2 regions of the Stenotrophomonas sp. Steno-Z10-HUANG genome follow, and region 2 is predicted to be linked to the other one. Evidence: predicted binding sites of a transcription regulator. Region 2 holds the regulator's gene; the other holds the start of a gene.
What was found. The regulator FliA, encoded in region 2, starts transcription of late flagellar genes. The targets are predictions, from matches to a motif close to TAAAGTTTNNCNNNCNNNGGCCGATAA.
Positions count from the first base shown of each region.

Region 1 (4,407 bases), on a different contig from region 2:
CCGCGATCAGCGCGGCCCCAGCACCGCCTGCAGGTCATCGCCCTGCGGCAGGCCCGAGCGCGTCTGCACGCTGCCGTCGGCGTCCTTGAACACGATGCCCGGCGTGCCCTGGAACCCGAGCTCCAGCATCGCCAGTTCGTTGTCGCGCAGCTTGGCCTCGATCGCGGCCGGCACCTTGGCCACGCCCTTGATCCCGCCGCGGGAAAAGTCGCGTTCGTTCTGCTGCAGCGCCTGCTCCGGCGACGCCGCGCCGAGGATCGCCGCGGCCTTGTTGGCGCTGTCCTCGCGGATCACGCCCACCAGGATCTGCCGGATCTGCACCTTGCCCGATTCCACCCACGGCCGCGCCGCCTCCCAGAAGCGGTTGCAGTACGGGCAGTTGGGGTCGCTGAAGGCGTACACGATGCGCGGCGCGTCGGCCTTGCCGTCGGCCACCCAGTGGCTGGCCTCGACCCGCTGCCACAGCTTGGCGCCCATCGGCCCGGACACCAGCGCCTTGAGCCTGGCGGCACCGACGTCTTCGCCCTTGGCATTGACCAGGGTGCCGACGATCGCATGCTGCCCGTCGCTGGACACGTACACCGCCAGCGGCCGCTGCCCGGCGACGCCGGCGTAGCCGGTCAATCCCACCGGCGTGTCGAACGTGCCCATGAACTCCACGCCCTGCCCGCGCAGGGTCTTGACCACCTCCGGCTCGGCGGTGGCGGTAGTGCCTGCCGGCGGGGATGCCGGTGGCGTGGCACCGCCGTCGCGGGCACAGGCAACCGGCGCCAGCAATGTGGCCGAGAGCAGGAACAGGAGCGGACGGGAACGGGTCATCACATATCTCACGGAAGGAATCGGGAAGTCATTGCAGCTCGCGCAGGCGCGCCTCCAGCGTGGCCCGCGACAGTTCGCCCATGTGCGCGCGGCGCAGCCGGCCATCGGCGTCGAAGAACAGCGTGGTCGGCAGCGCGCGCGCGCCGGTCAGGCGCATCAGCTCCGACTCCGGATCCAGCAGGATGTTCCCCGGCGCCAGCATTTCGGCGCGCAGGTAATCGGCCACCTCGCCGGCGTCCTCGCCCTGGTTGGCGAACACGAAGGCCACCTGCGGATGCTCCGCCTGCGCGCGCGCCAGGGTCGGCATCTCGCGCCGGCACGGGCCGCACCAGCTCGCCCACAGGTTGATCACCAGCGGTCTGCCGGCATGCGTGGACAGCGGCACCGCGGCGCCCTGCATGTCGGTGAGCACGATGTCGGGCAGGACGATGGTGGAGCGCTGCACCGCGAACAGCGCCATGCCGCCGACCAGCCAGAACACGGCGCCCGCGGCCAACCCGAGCAGCACCGGCCTGCGTGGCGCCTGGCGCCGGGTCCGCCACAGCGCGTACACCGCGGCCACGACCACGCCAGCCCCCACCGAGTACCCACCATCGCCCAGGCGGATGATCGACAGCGGCTGCGGCAGGTAGTCCGTGGCATGCCACAGCACATGCACCACGCGCGCGCCCAGCACCCCGAGCAGGAACGCGTCGAGCACCACCGCGCCGGCGCGGCGGCGTCCGCCATCGGCGGCGCTGGCAACGCCGCGCGCGAACAACCAGGCGATCAGGGCCGCGATCAGACCCAGCACTGCCATCAGCGGAAACGGCCCGGCGCTGATCACGGACATGGCGCGCCTCCGAGCGGCGGGCAAAGCTGAACGGGGACGAGCCGGATCATGTGCAGCGGCTGCGGACGCGCCGGCGGAAAAACGGGGGCAAAAGCGCTGGACGACACGTTGGCATGGACCGTTGCGGATAAGCCCTCAAACAGTAGCCGCTACGGCCGATAATGTCTCTTCGCCCCCGACACGTCCCCCCGCCATCGCCATGCCCAACACCGCTCCTGCCCGCGCCGACCACGACGACAACAGCCTTGCCGCGGACTGGCGCAGGAACCTGGTCGAGGCCGGCCCCGAAGCCACGCAGGTGCTGGCGGCGCTGGCGGAAACCGACGCGGCGGCGATGGCGGTGCATTTCTACCAGGTGATGATGGGCGACCCGCGCGCCTCGCGCCTGCTGTCGCACGAGCAGGTGCGCACGCGCCTGCAGCCGGCGATGCAACGCTGGGTGAACGGCCTGCTGCGCGCCACGCCGGACGACGTCGAGGGGCTGATCGCCGCGCAGCGGGTGATCGGCGACGTGCATGCCCGCGTCGGCATCCCGGTGGACCTGGTGACGCGCGGCACCCGCGTGCTCAAGCAGCGCCTGTTCCAGTCCATCGCCGCACTGGCCGGCCATGGCCAGGTCGCGCATGCGGCCGTGGCCAGCCTCACCGCCTCGTTCGACATCGCGCTGGAAGGCATGACCCTAGCTTATTCCAACGCGCGCGAACGCTCCTCGCGTACCGATGCCGCCTACCGCCTGTTCTCGCTGGTGCAGAACGTCGGCACCGAGCGCGAGCGCCAGCGCGCGCTGCTGCTGGACTGGGAAAACACCCTGCTCTACGCCCTGGCGAGCCAGTGCGACACCGCCGGCTTCCCGTCGCTGGCCGGCTCGGAGTTCGGGCTGTGGTTCACCCACAAGGGCGTGCCCAGCTTTGGCGAAAGCGCCGAAACCCGGCAGATCTGCGAACTCATCGGCGAAATCGACAACGCCCTGCAGCAGACCCTGCGCGGCGAGAACGATCCGCGCGTGCGCGCCATCCAGCTGCAGGACATCCGCAGCCGCGTCAGCCAGGTCCGCAGCCTGCTGGGCATGCTGTTCGAACGCATCGGCGAACTCGACGCCGGCTGCGACACGCTGACCAACCTGCTCAACCGGCGCTTCCTGCCCACCGTGCTGCGCCGCGAAATCGAACTGGCGGCCAAATCGCAGAGCAGCTTCGCGGTGCTGCTGCTGGACCTGGACCACTTCAAGGCGATCAACGACGAACACGGCCACGAAGTGGGCGACCGCGCGCTGCAGCACGTAGCCACCATCCTCGGCCAGTTCACCCGCGGCAGCGACTACGTGTTCCGCTACGGCGGCGAGGAATTCGTGGTGGTGCTGGTGGCGGTGGACGAGCCGCAGGCGCTGGTGATCGCCAACAGCCTGTGCCGGCGCGTGGCCGAGTCGCCGGTGGCGCTGGCCAATGGCGATGCGCTGGCGATCACCACCAGCATCGGCGTGGCCGTGCATGACGGCCATCCGGACTACGAGCGGGTCATGGCCCGTGCCGACGCGGCGATGTACCAGGCCAAGAAGCGCGGCCGCAACCGCGTGGTGCTGGCCGACGGCTCGCTGCCGGAAGCGCCGGGACGGATCGCCCTGCAGCGCGGCTGAGCGGACGCGGGCCAGCGCACCGGGCACGTGGCATGATCGGGCTGCCACCGCCACAGGAAAGCCCGATGCCGACTTGCCGCCCGTCGTTCCGCCGCATGCTCCTGGCCTGCTGGGTGCTGCTCGCCAGCACCGCCGCGCTGGCCGCCCCGCCGCTGGCCGAGCCCGCGCATGTCGATGCCGACGGTCCCTACGTGTTCCGGGAAAACGGCCATCTGCGCGCCCGCTGGATCTGCGACGACGCGGTGCAGGAGCAGGTATGGGACGACGCGCAGGCGACGGTTGCGGCGCGCTGCGGCTATCCGCACCCGGTCGCGGTGGCGCCACCGCTGCCGGTGGCCACGGCGGTACTGCCGCAGGCCGCGCGCATCGTCGCCGTGTCCGACATCCACGGCCAGTACGGCCTGCTGGTGAAACTGCTGCGCGCCCACGGCGTCATCGACGAACAGGACCGCTGGACCCTGGGCCGCGACACGCTGGTGATCGCCGGCGACGTGTTCGACCGCGGGCCGCAGGTCACCGACGTGTTCTGGCTGCTGTACGGCCTGCAGCAGCAGGCCACCGCGGCCGGCGGTGCGGTGCATTTCGTGCTCGGCAACCACGAGACCATGGTGCTGTACGACGACCTGCGCTACGTCAACCCCAAGTACCTGCGCAGCGCGCGGCTGCTCGGTCGCAGCTACCCGCAGCTGTACGGCGCCGATTCGGTGATCGGGCAGTGGCTGCGCACCCGCCCGGTGCTGCTGCGGGTCGGCGACACGCTGTTCCTGCACGGCGGCATCTCCCCCGAGGCGCTGCAGCTGGCCCTGGACCCGGCCGCCACCAATGCCGCCTACCAGGCATCGCTCGGGCGCCCCAAGGCGGAGGTCAAGGCCGATCCGGCCACCGCGCCGCTGTACGACGGCAAGACCAGCCCGATCTGGTACCGCGGCTACTTCGACGGCCGCTTGGATACCGCCGGCGTGCAGGCCCTGCTCGAGCGGCTGGGGCTGGAGCGCATCGTCGTCGGCCATACCTCGATGGCGCACGTGAGCACCTTCCACGGCGGCCGCGTCATCGCCATCGACAGCAGCATCAAGAACGGCGACAACGGCGAACTGCTGTTCATCGAAAACGGGAAGCTCAG
Region 1 is NZ_JBWJPA010000014.1:38,677-43,083, forward strand. It holds gene dsbG (thiol:disulfide interchange protein DsbG) at 7-819, opposite strand; gene AC06E6_RS15980 (TlpA disulfide reductase family protein) at 848-1,651, opposite strand; gene AC06E6_RS15985 (GGDEF domain-containing protein) at 1,851-3,284, shown strand; gene AC06E6_RS15990 (metallophosphoesterase) at 3,350-4,407, shown strand, end outside.
Region 1: the regulator FliA is predicted to act here: its motif matches at 1,787-1,813, upstream of AC06E6_RS15985 (GGDEF domain-containing protein).

Region 2 (4,407 bases):
GCGCCCTGACCGCGCAGCTGCAGTGGCTGCGTGCCGCCGGCCAGATCCGCACCCTGCTGGTGCTGCCGGCCAACACCAGCTTCCAGGACATGGACGAGGTGGTGCGCCGCTTCGGCGCGGCCAACCCGCAGGGCGTGGTGCTGACCAAGCTGGACGAGACCGGCCGCTTCGGCTCGGCCCTGTCGGTGGCCGTGGACCACCGCCTGCCGATCACCTGGGTGACCGACGGCCAGGACGTGCCCGAAGACCTGCACCGCGCCTCGGCGGCCAATCTGGTGCTGCGCCTTGAAGATTTGCGCCGCGCGGCCGATATGCCCTGCAATCCGGAGTTGAACCATGCCGTCGCGTGAGTACGCCAAGCTGACCAATGCCTTCCCGCTGTCGGCCACCCGCCGCCAGCCCGCGGGCCCCGTGCGCACCATCGCGGTGACCGGGGGCAAGGGTGGCGTGGGCAAGACCAACGTCTCGGCCAACCTGGCCGTGGCGCTGGCCGGCATGGGCAAGCGCACGCTGCTGCTGGACGCCGACCTCGGCCTGGCCAACATCGACGTCATCCTCGGGCTGCAGCCCAAGCACACCCTGGCCGACCTGGTCGCCGGGCGCTGCACCCTGGAGGACGTGATCATCGAAGGCCCCGACGGCCTGCTGGTGGTGCCGGCCGCGTCCGGCCGCCGGCACATGGCCGAACTGCAGCCGGCCGAGCACGTCGGCCTGGTCAACGTGTTCTCCGAGCTGGAACGCGACCTGGACGTGATGATCATCGACACCGCCGCCGGCATCACCGACAGCGTGTTGACCTTCTGCCAGGCCGCGCAGGACACGGTGGTGGTGGTGTGCGACGAGCCGGCCTCGATCACCGACGCCTACGCGCTGATCAAGGTGCTCTCGCGCGAGCGCGGGGTGGACCGCATCCAGGTCGTGGCCAACATGGCCCGCGACCCCAACGAAGGCCGCATGCTGTACGAGAAGCTGGTGCGGGTGTGCGAGAAGTTCCTGGCCGACGTTTCGCTCAACTACCTGGGCTGCGTGCCGCAGGACGACTGGCTGCGGCTGTCGGTGCAGCGCCAGCAGCCGGTGGTCAAGCTGTACCCGTCGGCGCCGGCGGCGCTGGCGCTGCAGGAGATCGCCCGCCGCACCGCCCGCTGGCAGGCGCCGACCGAGCCGCGCGGCGGCGTCGAGTTCTTCCTGGAGCGCATCATCCAGCGCGGGGTGGCGACATGAACCCGGCCGCCCATTACCGCGAAGTCCAGCGCGCCAGCGCCAACGACTGCATCGCCCGCCATTCGGACCTGGTGCGGCGCATCGCCCACCACCTGGCGGCGCGCCTGCCGGCCAGCGTCGAGATCGACGACCTGATCCAGGCCGGCATGATGGGCCTGATCGAAGCCTCGCGCAGCTACGACGCCGAACAGGGCGCCTCGTTCGAGACCTACGCCTCGATCCGCATCCGCGGTTCGATGATCGACGAGATCCGCCGCGGCGACTGGGTGCCGCGCTCGGTGCACCGCCGCGCCCGCGACGCCGCCGCCACCATCCGCCGCATCGAGCAGGCCACCGGCCGCGCCGCCAGCGCGACCGAGGTGGCGCAGGCCATGGACATGCCGCTGCCCGAGTACATGCGGCTGATCGAGGACGCCGCGCGCGGCCAGGTGCTGAGCCTGGAATCGCGGATCGAGGACCAGGGCGAACTGGACACCCCGGCCACCGGCGGCCCGACCCCGCAGCAGGTGCTCGAGCGCAGCCAGTTCGGCGAGGAACTGGGCAAGGCGATCGGCCAGCTGCCCGAACGCGAACAACTGGTGCTGTCGCTGTACTACGAGCAGGAGCTGAACCTGAAGGAGATCGGCGCGGTGCTCGGGGTCAGCGAGTCGCGGGTATGCCAGATCCACGGCCAGGCCATGCTGCGGCTGCGTGGCCGGTTGAAGATTTTCGAGGCGGCCGACGCCGGCCTCGTCGAACCATGAAGAGGAACACCTTTTGAACAAGAACATGCGGATCCTGATCGTCGACGACTTCTCGACCATGCGGCGCATCGTCAAGAACCTGCTGGGCGACCTGGGCTTCACCAACACCGCCGAAGCCGAGGACGGGCATGCCGCGCTGGCGCTGTTGAACAGCCAGCCGTTCGATTTCGTGATCACCGACTGGAACATGCCGGTGATGACCGGCATCGAACTGCTCAAGGCGATCCGCGCCGATGCCAAGCTCAAGACCCTGCCGGTGCTGATGGTCACCGCCGAGGCCAAGCGCGAGCAGATCATCGAGGCCGCGCAGTGCGGCGTGAACGGCTACATCATCAAGCCGTTCACCGCGCAGACCCTGGAGGAAAAGCTGGGCAAGATCTTCGAGCGGCTGGCGGCGAGCGCCTGATGACCATGCCCAGCGGAACTCCGAGCGAAAAATCGATCCTGGTGCAGCACCTGCAGGACGCGCTGGCGGCGCTGGAAAGCGGCGACGAACACGGCTGGCGCCGGGAAATCGACGCGCTGGCGGCATTGCGCACGCAGCCGATGATGGCCGGGCTGGGGCGGCTGGCGCGCGAGCTGGGCCAGGCCCTGGGCGAGCTGCCAACGGTGCCCACCGAGGCCGGCGAGCTGGACGACGCCTGCGCGCGCCTGGACCACGTGGTGGAGATGACCGAAAAGGCCACCCACCGCACCCTGGACCTGGCCGAGCAGTGCCGCGAGCTGGTCAGCGGCCTGCGCGAGGGCAGCGTGCCGGCGATCGAACACGAGCAGGCGCTGGAGCGCATCCGCCACAACCTCACCGAGATCGCCCTGACCCAGAGCTACCAGGACCTGACCGGGCAGATCATCCGCCGCGTGGTCGGCATCGTGCGCCGCGTGCACGAGGGCTTCGGCGCGCTCGGCCTGCCGCCGCCGGAAGACGAGGCCCGTGGCCGCGGCCTCGCCGGCCCGGCGCTGGAAGGCATCGACCGCCACGCCGTCAGCCAGAACGACGCCGACGACCTGCTCTCCAACCTGGGGCTGTGATGCCATGAGCGCCTTCGCCGACGACATCGCCGCCGATTTCATCATCGAGGCCCAGGAAATCCTGGATCGCCTCGGCGAACAGCTGGTCGCCCTGGAGCAGTCGCCCCGCGACAACGACCAGCTCAACGCGGTGTTCCGCGGCTTCCACACGCTCAAGGGCGGCGCCGGCTTCCTCGGCATCAACGCCATGGTCGAGCTGTGCCACGCCGCCGAGGAAACCCTGGGCATGGCGCGCTCGGGCAAGGCGGTGCTGCAGGCGCACCACTTCGACGCCGCGCAGCAGTCGCTGGACTGGCTGCAGGCGATGCTCGACGCGGTGTCGGCCGGCACCGATCCGCAGCACGCGCCGCCGTCGCTGATCGCGCTGTTCGACGTCGATGCGGCCCCGGCCCCGGCGGCACCGGTCGCGGTGGCCGCTCCGGCGACGGCCGGCGACCTGATCACCGAAGACGAGTTCGAGAACCTGCTGGACCAGCTGCACGGCGGCGCCGCGCCCGGCACCCGCCCGGCGCCGGCCAGCGCCGCGCCCGCCGCCAAGGGCAGCGACGAGCTGATCACCGAGGACGAGTTCGAAAGCCTGCTGGACCAGCTGCATGGCGGCGCCGCACCCGGCAGCCGCCCCGTCGCGGCCAGCGCCGCGCCCGCCGCCAAGGCCGGCGGCGACCTGATCACCGAAGACGAATTCGAAAGCCTGCTCGACCAGTTGCACGGCGGTGCCGCGCCCGGCGCCCGCGCCCTGCCGGCCATCGCGCCGGCCGCGCCCGCGCGCGTCGCGCCCCCGGCGCCGGCATCGACGCCGGCACCGGCACCGGCCGCGGCCAAGGCCGCGGTCGAACCGGAACAGACCGTGCGCGTGGACACCAAGCGCCTGGACGCCATCGTCAACCTGATCGGCGAACTGGTGCTCTCGCGCAACCGGCTCAAGACCCTGCGCACGCGCCTGAAGGACGAGGAACTGGACCGCGCCGTCTCCACCCTGGACATCGCCACCGCACGCCTGCAGTCGGCGGTCATGCGCACCCGCATGCAGCCGGTGGGCAAGGTGTTCTCGCGCTTCCCCAAGGTCGCCCGCGACGTCGCCCGCAGCCTCAAGAAGGAAGTGGACCTGGAGCTGATCGGCGCCGAGACCGAGCTCGACCGCAACCTGGTCGAGGCGCTGGCCGATCCGCTGGTGCACCTGGTCCGCAACGCCATCGACCACGGCGTGGAAATGCCCGACCTGCGCGAAGCGCAGGGCAAGCCGCGCATGGGCCGGGTACGGCTGTCGGCGCAGCAGGAAGGCGACTACGTCAGCATCGAAGTGCAGGACGACGGCGCCGGCATCGACCCCGAGCGGCTGCGCGCCAAGGCCCGCGAGAAGGGCCTGCTGGACCCGGAAGCGGCGGCTCGGCTGAGCAGCGAGGAGTGCCTGCAC
Region 2 is NZ_JBWJPA010000002.1:9,374-13,780, reverse strand. It holds gene flhF (flagellar biosynthesis protein FlhF) at 1-350, shown strand, start outside; gene AC06E6_RS02965 (MinD/ParA family protein) at 337-1,221, shown strand; gene AC06E6_RS02960 (RNA polymerase sigma factor FliA) at 1,218-1,964, shown strand; gene cheY (chemotaxis response regulator CheY) at 1,978-2,370, shown strand; gene AC06E6_RS02950 (protein phosphatase CheZ) at 2,370-2,993, shown strand; gene AC06E6_RS02945 (chemotaxis protein CheA) at 2,998-4,407, shown strand, end outside.